3 regions of the Mesorhizobium sp. C277A genome follow, and region 3 is predicted to be linked to each of the others. Evidence: riboswitches for the same ligand, from Rfam matches in the RefSeq annotation. Region 3 holds a riboswitch; each other region holds the start of a gene.
What was found. Region 3 has a riboswitch for thiamine pyrophosphate ahead of thiC (phosphomethylpyrimidine synthase ThiC). Riboswitches for the same ligand answer to the same signal wherever they lie in the genome.
Positions count from the first base shown of each region.

Region 1: it holds a riboswitch for thiamine pyrophosphate, as region 3 does, so the genes downstream of both, NKK52_RS04900 (YkoF family thiamine/hydroxymethylpyrimidine-binding protein) here and thiC (phosphomethylpyrimidine synthase ThiC) in region 3, are expected to answer to the same signal.
Region 2: it holds a riboswitch for thiamine pyrophosphate, as region 3 does, so the genes downstream of both, thiB (thiamine ABC transporter substrate binding subunit) here and thiC (phosphomethylpyrimidine synthase ThiC) in region 3, are expected to answer to the same signal.

Region 1 is NZ_JAMYVW010000002.1:985,644-991,919, forward strand. Features, by position in the region: gene NKK52_RS04855 (hypothetical protein) at 62-298, shown strand; gene NKK52_RS04860 (heme-copper oxidase family protein) at 452-859, shown strand; gene NKK52_RS04865 (hypothetical protein) at 1,123-1,344, shown strand; gene NKK52_RS04870 (hypothetical protein) at 1,738-2,067, opposite strand; gene NKK52_RS04875 (hypothetical protein) at 2,228-2,530, shown strand; gene NKK52_RS04880 (DUF1236 domain-containing protein) at 2,870-3,199, shown strand; gene NKK52_RS04885 (hypothetical protein) at 3,298-3,513, shown strand; gene NKK52_RS04890 (DUF2934 domain-containing protein) at 3,606-3,845, shown strand; gene NKK52_RS04895 (hypothetical protein) at 4,004-4,255, opposite strand; TPP riboswitch at 4,598-4,710, shown strand; gene NKK52_RS04900 (YkoF family thiamine/hydroxymethylpyrimidine-binding protein) at 4,701-5,309, shown strand; gene NKK52_RS04905 (ABC transporter permease) at 5,565-6,276, shown strand, end outside.
Region 2 is NZ_JAMYVW010000002.1:4,578,274-4,584,549, forward strand. Features, by position in the region: gene thiQ (thiamine ABC transporter ATP-binding protein) at 279-1,043, opposite strand; gene thiP (thiamine/thiamine pyrophosphate ABC transporter permease) at 1,040-2,638, opposite strand; gene thiB (thiamine ABC transporter substrate binding subunit) at 2,859-3,866, opposite strand; TPP riboswitch at 3,910-4,024, opposite strand; gene NKK52_RS22570 (thiamine diphosphokinase) at 4,187-4,846, shown strand; gene NKK52_RS22575 (ABC-F family ATP-binding cassette domain-containing protein) at 4,848-6,276, shown strand, end outside.
Region 3 is NZ_JAMYVW010000004.1:268,170-274,445, reverse strand. Features, by position in the region: gene NKK52_RS30935 (MFS transporter) at 1-265, shown strand, start outside; gene NKK52_RS30930 (DUF309 domain-containing protein) at 478-1,002, opposite strand; partial or broken gene pmtA (phospholipid N-methyltransferase PmtA) at 1,176-1,771, shown strand; TPP riboswitch at 1,954-2,070, shown strand; gene thiC (phosphomethylpyrimidine synthase ThiC) at 2,173-4,008, shown strand; gene thiO (glycine oxidase ThiO) at 4,005-5,006, shown strand; gene thiS (sulfur carrier protein ThiS) at 4,975-5,172, shown strand; gene NKK52_RS30905 (thiazole synthase) at 5,176-5,949, shown strand; gene NKK52_RS30900 (thiamine phosphate synthase) at 5,946-6,276, shown strand, end outside.

The sequences.
Region 1 (6,276 bases), on a different contig from region 3:
ACATTGTCTCTCGCCTCGGCGTTCATATCCGCGACGGGACGCTGTTTTTGTGGAGGCCGGTATGGGCCAGTTCGAGATGATCGACCTCGTCAGCGTCATTGACGCCTGCACGAGCGATCGCGTTGCCGGGCACTGCGTGTCAATGGCCAGGGCGGTGGAGGAGTTGCGAGTGCTGACCGGTGATTTCGTATCGCCGGACGAGACGGTGGCCAACGCGCTGTCGGCAGTGGCGCTGGGGCGCGGCTGCGCGGTGGTGTTCGACGAGCGAGCGGGCGCCGACATCTTGCTGACGCCGTAGCGCGGCGGCGCCGGGTTGTGGCAGCCAGAAAAGTCGAACAGCGTGCAAAAAGCTGTGCAGGCATGGCCCATAAGCGCGGCGTGGAAAAGTTCTGCGCGTGGGTGTATTCTCCAGGTCGCAAGCGGTCGCAGACCGCATAGGGGGAGAAATGACATGCCGAGGGTTTCAGAACTCTTTTTCAAAACTGCCATCTTGTTCCTGATGTTGGGGATTGCGGCCGGCCTGCAGATGGCGATCTCGGGTGACCACGCCGCTTTTCCGGCGCACGCGCATATCAATCTGCTCGGTTGGGTGACGAGCGCCATCTTCGGCGGCTACTACGCGCTCAATCCGCAAAAGGCGGCGCGTCGCATCGCCATGATCCACTACGGGCTCTACACACTCGGCCTGGTGATCATGCTGCCGGCGCTGTATGTGATGCTGCAGGGAAACCCGGCGCTTGAACCGATCGTCGCCGGCGGCTCGCTCATCGTCGCCGCTGCCGTTCTGGTTTTTGCTTTCGTGGTGTTTTCGCCCGAAACGGCGCGCTCGGTGTCCGGCGTGGTGCCGGCTTCTCGCTGACTGTTCGCGCAGCGATCAAGTCCGACCCGCGTTCGCGACCCGCCACGCGGGTTGGCCAGGCCGATGGCCGCAGCCGCTGGCTGCGGTGTCTATCGCCGCGTCGGCGCTCAACATACCCGAGTCCCACCACGTATTATTTCGTGACTATTTGGCGCCGGAACCTTCCCAGATATCGCGCGTTGCGGCGACTGTATTCGCGCTGCCTTATATATAGGCAGACTTGAGTACGTCCACAGCATGGGTTGGGGGAGGAGCAGGCCACCATGTCGAACAGAGAAATCGGAACGTCGGCCTCACTGGGCCGACGCATCGCCGATCTGAAAGCCAGGATGCGAGACGCCAGCGTTACTGAACACGAGATGCAGACCTTCCAGAAGGTCGCGGCCATCATGGGGGGTGTCGAAGGCTCCCTACGCCTCGACGCCGACGACCTGATCGCGGCGTCCTTCGTCACCGAGGCGCTCGGCGATCCCGGGTCGAACTGAAGGTCAGAGCCCGTCGGCACTCAAGTGCCGGCGGGCGATGGCCCGGTTCGCAGCGTTGCGATGCTGGAGCGTGTCTGCACCGCCCGCGGCGGGGATTTCTTGCGCACTTTGAAGATTTCAGGCGAGCGGCCTCGACGGCGCTTGAAATATTGGGCTTCGCGTTCGTGCTTCTCGGCTGCTTCTCGGCTGTCGAAGGTGCCGAGATTGTCGCCGTCCAGCCCTTGACCACAAGGGCTAAGCCAAACCGCCAAGGCGCCTTAAACGAAGGATCCGGCCAGCCGGATCCTTCGAAATATCGCGATGCTCCGGCATCGCCTTCAGCTCATCCTTGGTCCAACTGGTGACGGCGTGGACGTCCCGGGAAACCTCTCGAAAGTATCCGCGGTCGCTGCCTTACACGTCGTCGAACGGGCCGCCGCGCCTCGCCAGATCGTGACCAATGGCGGCTTCCTCGGCGTCGTCGGGCAAGGCATCGTCACTGTCCTGGTAGGGGTTGTCGTCATCCTCCTCGGGCAATTCGCCTTCCTTCTCGACACCGGTGGTGTCCGGCAGGCTTTCCTCATCTGCTCCGTCGGGCAGGACCGTTGCGCCACGCAGCGCATCCCAATCCTGCCGGCGCGGCGTCGGCGCTTCCACCTCGTCATTGGCGATCCTGTCGCGGGCATCGTTTTTGCTCGGTGGCGCCTCGACCTCGTCATTGGGTTTTCTGTTTCGTTCTTCCATGATTGCCTCCTCCGGGCGGCTTTGCGTCGAGAAGGTGGAACTCACTTCCGGCTGTCAGGTTCCGGCAACCACTCCATCTCCGTGGAACCAATTGCCGCCAGTCTGCTTTGCCAAGGACTAGTCTGCTTTGCCAAGGAGATGAATCCAGAGGAGCTGGACCATGAAGACTTTCCCCCTCATCCCATGCGTGCTGCTCTTGGCGCTGGCCGACCCGGCGGCTGCGCAGGACAATGGCGACCAGCACGGCCCTGCCGCGCCTTGCCAGGCGCAGCCTCAGGACGATGGTCAGAAGCCGCCGGTCGCCAATGGCGGCGGCGAATCGACCAGCACGCTCGGTCCCTGCGGCGGCGTGCTGCAGCCGCCGCCCAGTGGTGACCAGGGTATGACGCAGCCGCCGCCGGACCAGGGCAAGACGCCGGTGATCAAGCCTGGCGAGGTGCCTGCGCAGCCGCCGAAGCAATGACCTTTGCTTGAAACTTCACGGCGTGGCACGAAGGCGGTCGGTTCCCGTCTTGGCCGGGCGACGCGGTCACCGGATCAATGCCGGCGCCGGCCGCAATCGCCCGGAATTGGAGCCGTGCATCATCCATGTCGAAGGTCTCCTGAGGGATTGTGCTTCAATGCGAATCTTGCGGGTGCGGGTTCTGCTGGCATGACCGGGAAGCCGATCAATTTAGTCTCCGCTTGCGGAACAAGACCGTACCGGCTGCGTTTGCCTCCAGGAGCCCGCCACCTCGATCTGCGCTGTTTTCGCCTCATGCGGGAACACGGCGGAGCTCGCCAACAACGACAGGAGACGAAGATGAAAACCATCCTTATTCCCGCCGTCGCCGGGCTCGCCATGATCGCTGGTATCGGCATTGCCGCCGCCGACGAGGTCATCGTCACGCAGCCGGCACAGCAGCAGGTGATCATCACCCCGGAACAGCGCACGGTCGTGCACCAGTACGTAAAGAAACATCCGCTTGCCTCGGTCAATCTGCTCGGCGTCGAATTGAATGTCGGCACTGCCTTGCCTGATACTGTCGAGCTGCAGGAGGTTCCCGACGTTCAGTACAGATACGCCGTCGTCGACAACCATACCGTGTTGGTCGACCCCAGCACGCGCAGGATTGTCGAGGTGGTCGAGTAACGCTCGACAACCTAACCATTCATCGGTGATACGGCCCTGTCGTTCTTCCTAAAAGGGCGGCAGGGCCGAATGATGAACATGATGAAAGGAGAATTGCCATGTTGCCGCATGTCGAGACCCCGAACTCCGCCAATGTTGCGGCGTGTTGCGACAAGTTGCTGGCCGAGCGCAACACGGCGCTGTTATCGATGAAGGAAGCGATCGCGCTCCTGCGGGAGCGCACCGGCACCGATCGTTCGGATGCCGACCTCGCGGGGCTGATCGTCAAGAAAGCGGCGCTGCTCGGCGTTGCGGTGATTTCCGACCCGCGCTGAGATGTCTCGTCACTCAAGACGCCGGCCGAATTTTCGGCTAACGTTTTCGTGGAATCTGGACCAACCGACCGGACCCAACCACGGAGGCTTAAGTGACGGACGACAAACAGGACCGCATTCGCCAGCGCGCGCACGAGATCTGGGAAAAGGCCGGCCGGCCTGAAGGCGCGCATCAGGAACACTGGGAGCAGGCCACGGCTGAAGTCGACGGCGCGGTCGCCAAGCCCAAAAAGGCGGCGAAGAAAGCTGACGCCAAGCCCGCCAAGGCAGCCGCCAAGCCAAAGGCAGCGAAGCCTGCCGCCGCAAAGTCCGGCAAAGCCAAATCGAAATAAGGCCAAGTCGAAATAAGTCAGTCGAAATAAAGCAAGGCCGGAATTCGCTGGCCGGGCCATCCTTGGCGCCCGCCGTTCAGGCGCGCCCGAGCCTCTCAACCTGACGAATTGCGCCTGCGACGGGCAGCGCAATTCCTTGTGTTTGGCGACAGGCGCCCTCATGCCTCCCAGGCATAACTCGACAGCGCAAAGCGAATGCCGGCAGCTGTCATGGCCAGTTCGCATTCGGTGATCTGGCGCAGGTGGCGCAGATAGCGCGTCACGGTCTGTGGCAGCCAGCCGGCGCAGGCCTCTACATAGGCGCGGCTGTGAACAAGGGTGCCGGTCGACAGCCTCTCGTCCTTCTCGGCAACGACTTTCAGATATTGGCGGATGAAGCGGATGTCGTCGGCGATGTCCTGGCTGGCCATTCGCCAGGCCCCGGCGAGGCGTTGGCACTGATCGAATGACAAGGGCAACAAAGGGGGCGGCAATAAAGGCGGCGGCAACGACGGAGATGACGGCAAAGGACGAGAGAGATCGGCGAAGGCAACATGGTTCGCTGTGCTCAAGGACATTCCTCTCTGCGAAAAGAGATATCGTACTTTATGTACGAATGAGCGTCAAGCCAATTTCGTACAGTTGGGACGATAACGCAACGAACTGACGAGTCGTCTGTTAACGCCCGGGCGCCCGGCACGTCTGGCCCAAAACACTTTCCCGCAGTGCCTCAACAAACGGCTTCCCCAATGCCGCGAACAATGCTTTAACCCGCCCATCCACAGGGGTGCTCCGTATCGTCGGGGCTGAGATGAGGGCGGCAAGCCTTCGGACCCTAAAGCTGATCTGGATAATACCAGCGGAGCGAGGCGGGCGATGTTTTCAGGCGCACAGATTTCCCTTTATCCCATGACCGACGATTTCGTCGGCGTCATCCTCGGCGCGCTCGGCGCGCTCGATCCCTGGCGCGACCGGCTGCGGATCGAAACCGATGACATCTCGACCCTTATGGTCGGGCCGCCCGAGGTGCTGTTTCCCGCCATGCGCGACCTGTTCGTCGCGGCGGCCAAAAGCGGCAAGCACTGCGTGCTTTCGGCGGCGGTCTCGCGCGGCTGTCCGGGCGAGCCCGACGATCCGATCTGCCGCTCCGACGAGACCGGCGGCCCCGCCATTCCGCTGGACGAGCGCAAGATCGCCGCGATCCGCGCTGTCCAGGCCACGCCGTCGACCGGCCAGCCGGTGGCGGCGCAGTTCTCGCTCTACGTTATGGGCACGGGCGACCATATGGACGAGATCTACGGCTGCATCGATTTCCTGAAACAGTCCGGCGTCTTTGAGCGCTCAAAGAACTTCTGCACCAAATTGCGTGGCGATGCCGGTGCGGTGTTTGCCACGCTCAACGAGGCCTTCTGCCGCTTCGGCCCCGGCGCCGGCCACGTCACCCTCGACATCACGATCTCGGCGAACAGCCCGAGCGCCGTCTGAGCCGCGGCTCAAGCGTCGTTCCTTGAGGATATTGCCGTGGCTGGTTTATCTGACCCATTGCGTGGAGGAGATGCCTCTGACCCCTCAGCACAAAGAGGAGGGGAGCCATTGGCGATTGGCGAAGACCGCGATGCCCACGAATCTCCCCCCTCGAGCAGGAGATGGCCGGCAGGCCAGAGGGGGTCCCAGCGCGTGGAGCGCCGACGTCCTTTTCGCATCGGCAAGGCGTGGGCGCTCTATGCGAGACGACCCCCTCTGTCGCCTTCGGCGACATCTCCCCCTCGAGGGGGGAGATTAGCCGCCGGCATCGCCAAGACCATCCCCGCCGCCTTCGCTTTCGCCCTGCTCCTCGCAGCCTGGGAGCTCTACGCCCGCTACGGCGGTGTCGCCCCCACCGTGCTGCCGGCGCCGTCGCGCGTGCTGCAGCAGGCCTGGGAGCATCGCGCCGCCCTGGCCGACAACACGCTGCCCACCATCCGCGCCACATCAGCCGGCTTCGCCTGCTCGTTGGTCGCTGCCTTCGTGTTTTCGGCGCTGGTCGATTTCTTGGCCCCGCTGCGCCGCGCGCTGTTTCCGCTGCTGATCGTCAGCCAGACCTTGCCGCTGGTCGCGATCGCGCCGCTCATCGTGCTGTGGTTCGGCTTCGGGCTGATGCCAAAAATCCTGCTTGTGGCGCTCGTCACCTTCTTCCCGATGATGGTCGCGCTGGTCGAAGGTTTTGCTGCGACCAGCAAGGAGATTTCGCAGATGCTCGCCGCCATGGGGGCAGGGCGCTGGCGTATCTTCTGGCTGGCGCGCCTGCCTTCGGCGCTGCCCTATTTCTTCGCCGGGCTGCGCATCTCCATCACCTACGCCGTGGTCGGCGCGATCTTCGCCGAATATGCGGGGGCGGCGAAGGGGCTGGGCATCTACATGCTCAATGCCAAGAACAACTTTCGGCCCGATCTGGTGCTCGCCGCGGTCGCCG
Region 2 (6,276 bases), on a different contig from region 3:
CAGCGGTCTGCGTTTCAAAGTGTCAGTGCCGGTCGGCAGCACGGCGTTCCTTCAGCTCTCGGCGCATGATTTGGACCGGGGTCCGCGCCAGCGAAAAATCGGTTTCGTTGGCAATCCTGCACACATCAAAAAACCTACAGCGTTTACGCATCCGGCCGGGTGCGGCGCTGTAGGGGCAAATCACGGCTCGTGCCGGACCAGTACTAAGCGGACCTAGCCACATCGACTGGACCATGGCAAGCAAGCGCCACATCACCTGTAGCCGGTTTGGTCGTAAATTATGTCCGCTTCCGGGCAATATCGCGTGATCCGCCCGAACTTGCGCCGATATAGCGCCGAAACGCTTCAGGGCCAGTGCCGTCGAAAAAATCGCCGGCAGGTCCCGTCGCGGCAACCCTGCCATTGTCCAGAAAAACCATCTGCTCGCCGATACGGCGAGCGTCTTCCGGCTGATGCGTGACGAACAGCACCGTCATCGCCCGCTCGGCATGAACGCCGGCCACCAGGTCGAGCATGTCGTCGCGCAGTGCTGGCCCGAGCGAAGCGAACGGCTCGTCGAGCAGCAGCACTGGCCGGTCGCGCACCAGAACGCGGGCGAGCGCCACGCGCTGCCTTTCGCCGCCGGAGAGTTCGCGCGGCAGGCGCATTTCCTTGCCGGCCAGGCCGACGCGGTCAAGCGCCTCGGCGATTGCGGCGCGATCGGCGTCGGTCAGGTTGAGCGATGGCGAGCGGCCGAGCCCGACATTCTTCTCCACCGAGAGATGAGCAAACAGATTGTTTTCCTGGAATACCATCGACACCGGCCGCGCCGAAGGCGGCTCGGCGCCGACATCGGCGGCGCCGATCAGCACACGACCGGACTCCGGCGTCTCGAAACCAGCCACCAGATTGAGCAAGGTCGATTTGCCCGAACCGCTTGCCCCCATGATGGCGGTGATCTTAGATGTATCGAATTCGACATCGAACAGGAATGGCGTTTCGCCATAGCTGAACGAGACCTTGTCCAGCCGGACAGTCGTGCCTTTCTCCACAGCGGACGTCACGATCTCTCTCCCCGTCCCAGCCAGTCTGCCGCGACCACCAATGCAAGGCAGACCGCCCCGAGCAGCAAAGCCAGCCCGGCAGCATCGGCCGTGCGATAGCTGCCCATGCGCGCCAGCAGGAGATAGGGCAAGGTCTGCACCGAATCGCTGCCGAACAGCGCGATGACGCCGAGATCGCCGAGCGACAGTGCCATGGCGAAGGCAAAGCCGGTGGCCAGCGGCCGCCGGAGCGATGGCCAGTCGACCAGAAGCAGCCGGTTCCAGCCCGCAATGCCGAGCTGCGCGCACAGCTTTTCATGGCGCTCGCTCGCCGCATCATAGGCCGGGCGCATCGCGCGGATGGCAAAGGGCATCGCCATCACCGCATTGACGGTGACGACCATGACCGGCGCGATGGCAAAGACATCGCTGACCGTGCGCAGCAGGAGAAACCAGCCGGCGCCGATGACGATGGGCGGCACGACGAGGACGAAGCCGGCGCCGGTGTCGGTGGCATGTTCGAGCAATGAACGGGCACTGGACCGGCGGCGCAGCGACAGTGCCCGCCGCGCCATGATCAGCGACAGTGCCAGCGCCACCGAAAGTAGCGCCGCCGAGAAGGCGAGACCGGCGCTGGTCAGCGTCGCCTGACGCACGGCACTCTCGCCCGCCAGCCGGCCGAGATCGGCGCCGAGGCCGGAGGCAACGGTGGCCGCCATCGGTCCGGCGACGAACAGCAAGGCGAGCACGATCAGGACGGCGTTGAACGCTGTTTCTGCTTTGCCGGCCAAGTGATAGCGGCGCGGCGCGACAGGCAAATTGGCGTCGCCGGTCACATTGGCGCCGAGCCGCGTCAGCGCCAGCATGACGGCGAAAGTCAGCGCGATCTGTAGCACCGTCAGCGTCACCGCTCGCGCCGGATCGAAGTCGAAACGCAGCGCCTGATAGATGGCGACTTCCAGCGTCGTCGCCGCCGGCCCGCCGCCGAGGATCAGGACGATGGTGAAGGAGGTGATGCAAAGCATGAAGACAAGCCCGGCGACGCCCGGCAGCGCGGCGCGCAGCACCGGCCACTCGATCAGCCGGAAGGCTGGCCTCGCCCCCATGCCGAGCTGGCTCGCCAGCCGCCATTGATCGGCCGGCACCGTTCCCAGCGCTTCGAGGAACAGCCGGGTGGCCAGCGGCAGGTTGAAGAAGACGTGGGCGACGAGGATGCCCGACAGCCCATAGATGTCGGGCGAGCTCTGGCCACCGATCGCGGCGAAATAACCGGCGCGGCCATAGAGCGCCAGTATTCCCAGCGCTCCGACAATTGCCGGCAAGGCAAGGGGCACAGTGAATAGCTGCAGGATGAAGCCGCGTCCGAAGAAGCGCGGATGCCGCGACAGCGCCCGGGCGACGAAGAGCGCCGGTACGGCGGAAAGCAGAGTCGAGAGCGCAGCCTGCCAGAGCGTGAAGCGGACAACGCGCAGGAGATAGAGGTCAAAGGCGGACGCGGCGCCGGAAAGGTCGTGCGCGCCTTCGCGGATAAGGCCGGCGAAGGCGCCACCGATCAGCAGCGCGATTGCCGCAAGCGCGACAATGCCGGCCGTGATGCGGGGGTCAGAGCGTTGCACTCTTTACCGGGCGTCGCGTTCCTTCGCGCCCCCCTCTGTCCTGCCGGACATCTCCCCCACGAGGGGGGAGATTGGCGGTTTTAGCGCTCCGCTCATTCCTGCAGCTTCGGAGATTGGCGAAAGTCAACGTAAAGGCCAATCTCCCCCCTCGTGGGGGAGATGTCCGGCAGGACAGAGGGGGGCGCCGTAGAGCACTCATCTTTTGACTATACAGCCAAATCTACTTGCTCATCACCGCCAGCCATTCGTCCACCCAGGCCTTGCGATTTGCCGCGACCTCTTCCGGGCTGAACAGCAAGGTCTTCGCCGGCTTGACCAGCCTATCAAAAGCCGGATTGAGCGGCTTGTCGGTTTTCCCGGCCGGGAACATCCAGTTGGTCTCCGGAATGACATCCTGGAATTTCGGCCCGGTCATGAAGGCCAGGAACTTCGCCGCCAGCGGATTCTTCGCGCCCGTGGTGGTGATGCCGGCGACCTCGATCTGCAGATACTCGCCTTCCTCGAACGAGGCCGCCTGGTAGCGCCCGGTGTTCTCCGCCACCATGTGGTAGGCCGGCGACGTCGTATAGGAAAGCACCATCGGCGCCTCGCCCTTGGTGAACAGGCCGTAGGCCTCGCTCCAGCCCGGCGTCACCGTCAGCACTTTGCCCTTGAGTTTCGCCCAGGCTTCCGGCGCCTTGTCGCCATAGACCGACTTGACCCACAGCAGCAGGCCGAGGCCCGGCGTCGACGTCCTCGGATCCTGGATGACGATCTTGTCGGCGGCATCGCCCTCGACCAGTTCCTTCAGGCTCTTCGGCGGGCTCTTCAGCTTTTCGGTGTCGTAGACGACGGCGAAATAACCATAATCATAGGGCACGAAAGTGTCGTCGCTCCAGCCGCCCGGCACGTTGTTTTCAGCCACCGCGCCATGTCGGACAAACAGGCCGGAAGCCTTGGCTTCCGCGGTGAGGTTGGTGTCGAGGCCAAGCACGATATCTGCTTTGGTCGAGGCACCTTCGAGCTTGACGCGGTTGAGCAGCGCGACGCCGTCGGCGACCGAGACGAAGTCGACGCTGCAGCCGCACTCGGCCTCGAATTCCTTCTTCACCTGGGGGCCTGGACCCCAGTCGGCAGTGAAACTCTCATAGGTATAGATCGTGAGTTTTTCCTGCGCGCACGCAGGGCTTGCCAGTAGCGAAACAGCAAGCCCCAGCGCTGGGACAAGACGGGACAAAAAAATGCGCATCGGCGCCTCCTTCATTCGTGTTGAAAGGAATTGAGGCGTCGGGCTGTCCGAAGCGTCTAATCCCTCCGCCGGTACAAACCGGATCAGGTTCAGCGGGTTGGCGAGACTGCCTCTCAGCCGGTCCGCGAAGATCGCGTCCGGCACCCCGTTAGAGCGTTTCGACACATAGGCCCGGCCAAGGTGCCACGCAAGCGGAAGTTTGCCCGAGCATGATCCCGGAAAGTGGAATCCGTTTCCGGAAAAAGATCATGCTCCAACAAAGAGTGACGGTGCCGCTCGGCCTTCCGTTTCGTCGGCGGGGCTGGTAAGGGCCAGCGGATATGAGCACATTCACCATCCTGCTTGGCGGCGATCTCGTCCGCACGCCGCGGCTCGACCGCCAGGTCGCGGGCACGCGCGTCATCGCCGCCGACGCCGGCATCGGTCATTGCCGCCTGATCGGCCTGATGCCGGAGCTGTGGGTCGGCGATTTCGATTCTGTGCCGGCGGACCTGCCTGCCGATCTCGCCGCCGTGCCGCGGGAGGTGTTTCCTCCCGAAAAGGACAAGACCGATGGCGAACTGGCGATCGCGGCGGCATTGGAACGCGGCGCCACCAGCCTGGTGCTGGCCGGCGCTTTCGGCGGCAAGCGCGCCGACCACGCCTTCCTGCATCTGGCGCTCAGCCTTCAACTGGCAGAGACAGGCACAAAAGTGCTGTTGACCAGCGGAGCGCAGGAAGGCGCCCCTTTGCTGCCCGGCAAGGCCGGCTTCGACTATGCCGACGGAACGCTGTTTTCGGTGCTCGGCTTTTCCGATCTTTCGGGCCTCACCGTGTCCGGCGCGAAGTGGCCGCTCGACCATGTCGAGGTCGTGTTCGGCTCGTCGCTGACCATCTCGAACGAGGTCAAGTCCAACAAGACCGGGGGCGGCCTCGAAATTGAGCTCGGCCATGGCCGCGCGCTGCTGCTCGCCCACCCCTACCCCTTGCCTGAAAGCTGACATGGCCCCGCCCCTTCTCAACCTCGACGGCATAAGACTGACCTTTGGCGGCACGCCGCTGCTCGATGGCGCCGAACTGACGGCGTCCGCCGGTGACAAGATCGCGCTCGTCGGCCGCAACGGCTCCGGCAAGTCGACGCTCCTGAAGATTGCCGCCGGTCTGATCGAGCCGCAAGACGGCGAGGTCTTCCGCCAGCCTTCGGCAACGGTGCGCTATCTCCCGCAAATGCCCGACATGGACGGCTTTGCCAATGTGCGTGCCTATGTCGAGGCCGGGCTTGGGCCTGCCGACGATCCCTACCGCGCCACATATCTGATGGAGCATCTCGGCCTCGCCGGCACGGAGAACCCCAACGATCTCTCCGGTGGCGAGGCGCGCCGCGCAGCACTTGCCCGCGTCATGGCGCCCGAACCCGATATTCTGCTGCTTGACGAGCCGACCAACCATCTCGATTTGTCGGTCATCGAATGGCTGGAAGAGGAGCTCGTCCGGACGTCTTCGGCGCTGATCGTCATCTCGCACGACCGTCGCTTCCTCGAACGCGTCTCGCGCGCCACTGTCTGGCTCGACCGTGGCCAGACCCGCCGCCTCGACAAGGGCTTTGGCCATTTCGAGGAATGGCGCGACCTTGTGCTGGAAGAGGAAGAGCGCGAACAGCACAAGCTCGGCCGCCAGATCGTGCGCGAGGAGCATTGGCTGCGCTATGGCGTGACGGCTCGCCGCAAGCGCAACATGCGCCGCCTGGGCGAACTGCAGACCATGCGCCAGCGTTTTCGCGGCCATCGCGGCGCCGAGGGCTCGGCCACCATGGTGGCCAGCGACGCCGCCGAATCCGGCAAGCTGGTGATCGAGGCCAAGAACATCGAGAAGAGTTTTGGCGACCTGACCGTGGTCAAGGGCTTCTCGACCCGCATCCAGCGCGGCGATCGCGTCGGCCTTGTCGGGCCGAACGGCGCCGGCAAGACGACGCTGTTGAAGATGCTTACCGGCGAGATGAAGCCCGATGCCGGCTCGGTGCGGCTCGGCACCAATCTGGAAATCGCCACGCTCGACCAGGAGCGCGAGGCGGTCGATCCGGCCGAGACCCTGGCGCAGTATCTCACGGACGGGCGCGGCGAAAACCTCGTCATCAATGGCGAGCAGCGCCATGTCGTGTCCTACATGAAGGATTTCCTGTTCAAGCCGGAACAGGCGCGCACCCCGGTGCGCGAGCTGTCCGGCGGCGAACGGGCGCGGCTGCTCCTGGCGCGTGTTCTGGCGCGGCCGGCCAACCTTCTGGTGCTCGACGAGCCGACCAACGATCTCGACATGGAGACGCTGGAACTGTTGCAGGAACTTGTCGCCGGCTTTGCCGGCACGGTCATCCTGGTCAGCCACGACCGCGACTTCCTCGACCGCACCGTCACCAGCATCATCGCCCCGGACGGAG
Region 3 (6,276 bases):
ACACAGCCGCGTCGGTGCTCGGAACTGGACGCTCCAGCGGAACCTGCAGAAGCCTATGCATTGGACAGAAACGTTTCGCACGCCGACCTGGACGGACTACCTTCGCCTCAATCATCGTCTGACGGAAGTGGACAAGGAACTGGACGAGCGTGTCTTTCAGCTGCACGCGGCCGAGACCCCACCTCAAATGACACTTTCCATCGAGCGGCCGACAAGCTCGGCCCGCAAGCCCGAGCACTCAGCTTTTCGCCATCCCCGTCATTGAAGCCTGGCCGGCATCTCTGTCATCAATCGATTGGCTACGAGCGCGACCGGTCGCCCCCGACCCTCAAGACCATCGACATCGAAGCGGCCGCGAGTTGCCTATAAAACCTTACTGCACTCTTATTGTTTGTGACGCATGCGGGTGGTGAGCGGTTTTCACAGCCCATTTCCTGCTACAAAGCTAGCTGGACACTTGAACCACTGAATTGCCGATCAAACGCTCTCGGATACTGGTGCGAGTATGAAATCAAACACGGGCTCAGGCTGGGCAGGCTTTGGCTCCCGCGGAACAACCGGGTAAGCTACGATCGCTTGGGCATGTTCAGCGAGCGCGGCGGGTGTCATTCCCAGCGCTTTCTCCCACAGGCCGCCCGGCACTCTCACCAACTGACGAAAAAGCCCTGCAGCTCTTGTCGCATGGCGCGCCGCTGCGACCCGCTTGCCCTCGCGGATCTTCACCCCGGCCGCCGCTAACAGGATCAGTCCCTTGAAGAACATGCGGTGCTGAGCACTTTGTTTCGCAGCCTGCCAGAGAGGCTCCCAGGCTTCATGGGCTTCCCAGTAGTAGCCGTGATTGAAAAGGTCGATTCCCCATAGAAACACATCTGAGCCAAGCGCTTCGCCAACGGCGACGGTCACCGGATCTGATCGGTAACTGTGGCCCAAGGGATCGCGCACCGGATGCGGATATTTGCCGGGCAGATACGCATAGCTCGGGAAACTTTTTTCGGGCAGCAAGCGAGGGCGAAACATAGACCCAGCAAACATGAAAGTGCGTTAAGGGGCAATTCATGCTGACCGCGTCGTGACAGGGAAGCAGTCGTAACCGGCTTGTAAAAGGTGCCGAGATTGGCCAAAACGCGCTTTGCCAAATGATGACGTTGGGTAAGCGGCTGACGCAAGGAGAAGATATGATTTTGCGACTGAAGGAGCGGCTCGGCAAAAGGTTTGAGGAAGAAGTCCAATTCTTCAAAGGCTGGCAGAAGGACAAGAAGGGCGTGGGAGCCCTTATTCCCACTTCGGTTTATGCGGCACGCCGGATGGCAAGCGTGGTGAACCCACGGTCAGGATTGCCGATTCTGGAGCTTGGCGCGGGAACCGGTGTCATCACAAAGGCGATCCTGGCTAGGGGAATCAAGCCGCGCCAGCTGGTTTCAGTCGAATATTCCAGGATTTTCTACGACGGCCTGGTGCAACGCTCCCGAATGTGGACTTCAGATTGGGCGACGCATTTGCGCTGGACAAAGCTCTGGGTGAGCGCAAAGGTGAACAGTTCGATTGTGTTATAAGTGCAGTCCCGCTGTTGAGCTTTCCAATGCAACAGCGTGTCGCGCTGGTTGAGGATCTGCTTGCCCGTATTCCTGCGGGCCGGCCGCTAATTCAGATCACATATGGACTTCTGTCGCCGGTGATCAAGATGCCAGACCGTTACGTGGTTTCCCACTATGACTTCGTCGTCCGCAACATACCGCCGGCACAGCTCTGGACTTATCGTCGAGCAGTCTAGCCAAATCTGGACGGTTTTCCTTCTCTGAGGGTTCCGCTGGGTGGTGGCCTTCCACCCAAACAGGATGTGGACAGAGCAGGGGCAGATGCCAGACTGCCAAGAAGACGAAGCGGTCCTGGTTTGATTTGACAGTGGGCGGGCCAAATGCGCTTGACAAAGCCGCGCCGGCCCGTTCAACCTGAGGCATTCACCAGGGGAGTCCCGGCAAGGGGCTGAGATACTGCTGGCTTTCGCGGCGCAGTGACCCGTTGAACCTGATCCAGTTCATACTGGCGTAGGGACGGTGCAAGCGCTTTGCGGGAGTTACGCCCGAGGTCCTGTTTCGGCAGGTCGACAGAAGCGTCTTTTCATCCTTCCGGCACAGAACTGGGTCTCCAATGCATGAGCAAAGGAGCCTCAAGATGAATGCCCTCACCCCTGCCGTGTCGACGGGACCGCTGCCCGCCTCGCGGAAGATCCACAAGCCCGGCACCATCCACTCGCAGATCAAAGTGCCGATGCGCGAAATCTCCGTCCATCCGACAGCCGGCGAACCGCCAGTCACCGTCTACGATCCGTCGGGCCCCTATACCGATCCGGCTGTCGAAACCAGCATCGAAAAAGGCCTGGCTCGGCTTCGCCACGAATGGATCTTGGCCCGCGGCGATGTCGAGGACTGTGACGGCCGCCATGTCCGGCCGGAGGACAACGGATTCGCGACGGGCGAACGCCTGACGCCGGAATTTCCCATCCGCCACCGACCGCTCAGGGCCAAAGCAGGCAAGGCGGTGACGCAGCTTGCCTATGCGCGCGCCGGCATCATCACACCCGAAATGGAGTTCGTTGCCATTCGCGAGAACCTTGGTCGCGAGATCCTGCACGGCAAGCTTGAGCGCGACGGCGAGGCTTTCGGCGCGACACTGCCCGATTTCGTCACGCCCGAATTCGTGCGTGACGAGGTGGCGCGCGGACGGGCGATCATTCCCGCCAACATCAACCATCCCGAGAGCGAGCCGATGATCATCGGCCGCAATTTCCTGGTCAAAATCAACGCCAATATCGGTAACTCCGCCGTCACATCGTCGATGGCGGAAGAGGTCGAAAAGATGGTGTGGGCGATCCGCTGGGGCGCCGATACGGTGATGGACCTGTCGACCGGCCGCAACATCCACAACATCCGCGACTGGATCGTGCGCAACGCGCCGGTGCCGATCGGCACGGTGCCGCTCTACCAGGCGCTCGAAAAGGTCGGCGGCATTGCCGAGGATCTGACCTGGGAGGTCTACCGCGACACGCTGATCGAACAGGCCGAGCAAGGCGTCGACTATTTCACCATCCACGCCGGCGTGCGGCTGCATTATATCCCGCTGACCGTCGACCGGGTGACGGGTATCGTCTCGCGCGGCGGCTCGATCATGGCCAAATGGTGCCTGCACCATCACCGGGAAAGCTTCCTCTACGAGCACTTCGCGGAGATCTGCGACATCGCCAGAGCCTACGACGTCTCCTTCTCGCTCGGCGACGGTCTTCGTCCAGGCTCGATCGCCGATGCCAATGACGCGGCGCAGTTCGCCGAGCTGGAGACGCTCGGCGAGCTGACGAAGATCGCCTGGGCGAAGGATTGCCAGGTGATGATAGAGGGCCCCGGCCACGTGCCGATGCACAAGATCAAGGCGAACATGGACAAGCAACTCGCCGTCTGCGGCGAGGCGCCGTTCTATACGCTCGGACCGCTGACGACCGACATCGCGCCGGGCTACGACCACATCACCTCAGGCATCGGCGCCGCGATGATCGGCTGGTTCGGCACCGCCATGCTCTGCTACGTCACGCCCAAGGAGCATCTCGGCCTTCCCGATCGCAACGACGTCAAGATCGGCGTGATCACCTACAAGATAGCCGCCCACGCCGCCGACCTGGCGAAGGGCCATCCGGCAGCGAAGGTCAGGGATGATGCGCTTTCGCGCGCGCGCTTCGAGTTCCGCTGGGAGGATCAGTTCAACCTGTCGCTCGATCCCGAAACCGCGCGGTCCTTCCACGACCAGACCTTGCCCAAGGAGGCGCACAAGCTGGCGCATTTCTGCTCGATGTGCGGACCGAAATTCTGCTCGATGCGTATCTCCCACGACATCCGCGCCGAGGCACAGAAAGAGGGCATGGCGGCGATGGCGGCGAAATACCGCGAGGGCGGCGATCTCTACCTGCCGGCGGACGAGACCGGCGCACCGCTCATACCTCAGCCACGTGAGCCATCATGAAGGTCTTGGTCAAAGGGGCGGGCGTTGCCGGCCTCACCGCCGCCTTCGAGTTCGCCGCACGCGGCGCGGCGGTTACCGTTGCCGAGACAAGGCCTGCCCTTGGGGGCAATGCGTCGTGGTTCGCCGGTGGCATGTTGGCGCCGTGGTGCGAGCGTGAAAGCGCCGAGCAGCCGGTGCTGGATCTCGGACGCGACGCCGCCGACTGGTGGGACGCCGCAACGCCCGGCTTGGTAACACGACGGGGAACGCTGGTCTTGGCCTCGCCGCGCGATGCGGGCGAGCTCGACCGGTTCGCCAGCCGCACGACGGGCTATCGGCGCGTCGAGGAAGATGAAATTGCCTTGCTGGAGCCCGACTTAGCCGGCCGCTTCCGCCGCGGATTGCTCTTCCCCGCTGAGGGCCATCTTGATCCGCGCCAGGCGATGGCAGCACTTCATGACAAGCTCGCGGCCACGGGTGTTGAATTCCACTTCGGCGCCGACGCGCATCATGTTTTTGGTTTCGATCGTCAGATCGACTGTACGGGAATGGCGGCACAAAATGACTGGCTGCGCGGCGTTCGCGGCGAAATGCTCACCCTGCGTACCCCTGATATCTCGCTGTCGCGCCCTGTCAGGCTGCTGCATCCGCGCTTTCCACTGTACGCAGTGCCGCGCACCGACCACCGTTTCATGATTGGTGCGACGATGATTGAAAGCCAGTCCGTCGGACCGGTTACGGCGCGTTCGATGATGGAACTGCTGGGTACCGCCTATGCCCTCCACCCGGCCTTTGGCGAGGCCGAGATCGTTGAAACCGGTGTCGGCGTCCGCCCAGCCTTTCCCGACAATTTGCCGCGCGTCGAAACCAAGGGTGAAATCATCGCGATCAACGGGCTCTATCGTCACGGTTTTCTCCTGGCTCCCGCCATGGCGCGCCAGGCTGCCGACCTGGTTTTCAGTCAAGACAGAACCAAGGAGCTTGCTCATGAAACTGATGGTCAACGGCGAAGCGCATGAGGTTGCCGCCACCACGCTGGCCGAGCTGCTTGCCGCGCTTGACTATGAGGGCGATTGGCTCGCGACCGCCGTCAACAACGACCTCGTGCACAAAGCCAACCGGGCGGAATTCCAATTGAACGACGGCGACCGGATCGAAATCCTCTCGCCCATGCAGGGCGGCTAGGCCATGATCGAGCTTTATGGAGCCGAGCTTCCCTCCCGCCTGCTTCTTGGCACGGCTCAATATCCTTCGCCGGCCATCCTTGCCTATGCAGTCAGGGCATCGGGCACGGCGGTGGTGACCGTCTCGTTGCGCCGTGAAATGGCAGGCGGCAGGGCCGGCGAAGAATTCTGGTCGTTGATCCGCTCGCTTGGTGTCAGAATCCTGCCCAACACTGCTGGCTGCCACTCCGTCAAGGAAGCGGTCACGACCGCACAAATGGCGCGCGAAGTCTTCGGTACGAACTGGGTCAAGCTCGAAGTGATCGGCAACCACGACACGCTGCAGCCGGATGTTTTCGGTCTGGTCGAAGCCGCCCGCATCCTGTGCGAGGACGGGTTTGCGGTCTTCCCCTATACCACCGACGACCTTGTCGTTGCCGAGCGGCTGCTTGCGGCGGGCTGCAAGGTGTTGATGCCGTGGTGCGCGCCGATCGGTTCCGCTCTCGGACCGATCAACATCACGGCGCTGCGCTCGATGCGCGGACATTTCCCTGATGTTCCGCTGATCGTGGACGCGGGGCTCGGACGGCCGTCGCACGCGGCAACCGTCATGGAGCTCGGCTTTGACGCCGTACTCCTGAACACCGCGGTCGCCAAGGCGGCCGATCCGGTCGGCATGGCGCGTGCGTTCGGCAAGGCGGTCGAGGCCGGTCGTGAAGCTTTCAGCTCGGGTATGCTTGAACCGCGCGACGTCGCCGTGCCATCGACGCCGACCATCGGCAGGGCCGTTTTTTCATGAAGCTCGATCCCTTCTACCTGATCGTCGACAGCGCTGACTGGGTCGAGCGGCTGGTCCCGCTCGGCGTCAAGGTGGTTCAGTTGCGCATCAAGGATAGGGACGAGACCACGCTGCGGTCGGAAATCCGCCGCGCGAACGACGTCTGCGCGGTCCATGGTTGCCAACTGATCGTCAACGACTATTGGCGCACGGCAATCGAGGAAGGCTGCGACTTCGTCCATCTCGGCCATGAGGATTTGGCTGCGGCCGACCTGCTGGCGATTAAGTACGCCGGATTGAAGCTCGGGCTTTCCACGCACGATCATCTAGAACTGGAAATGGCCATCG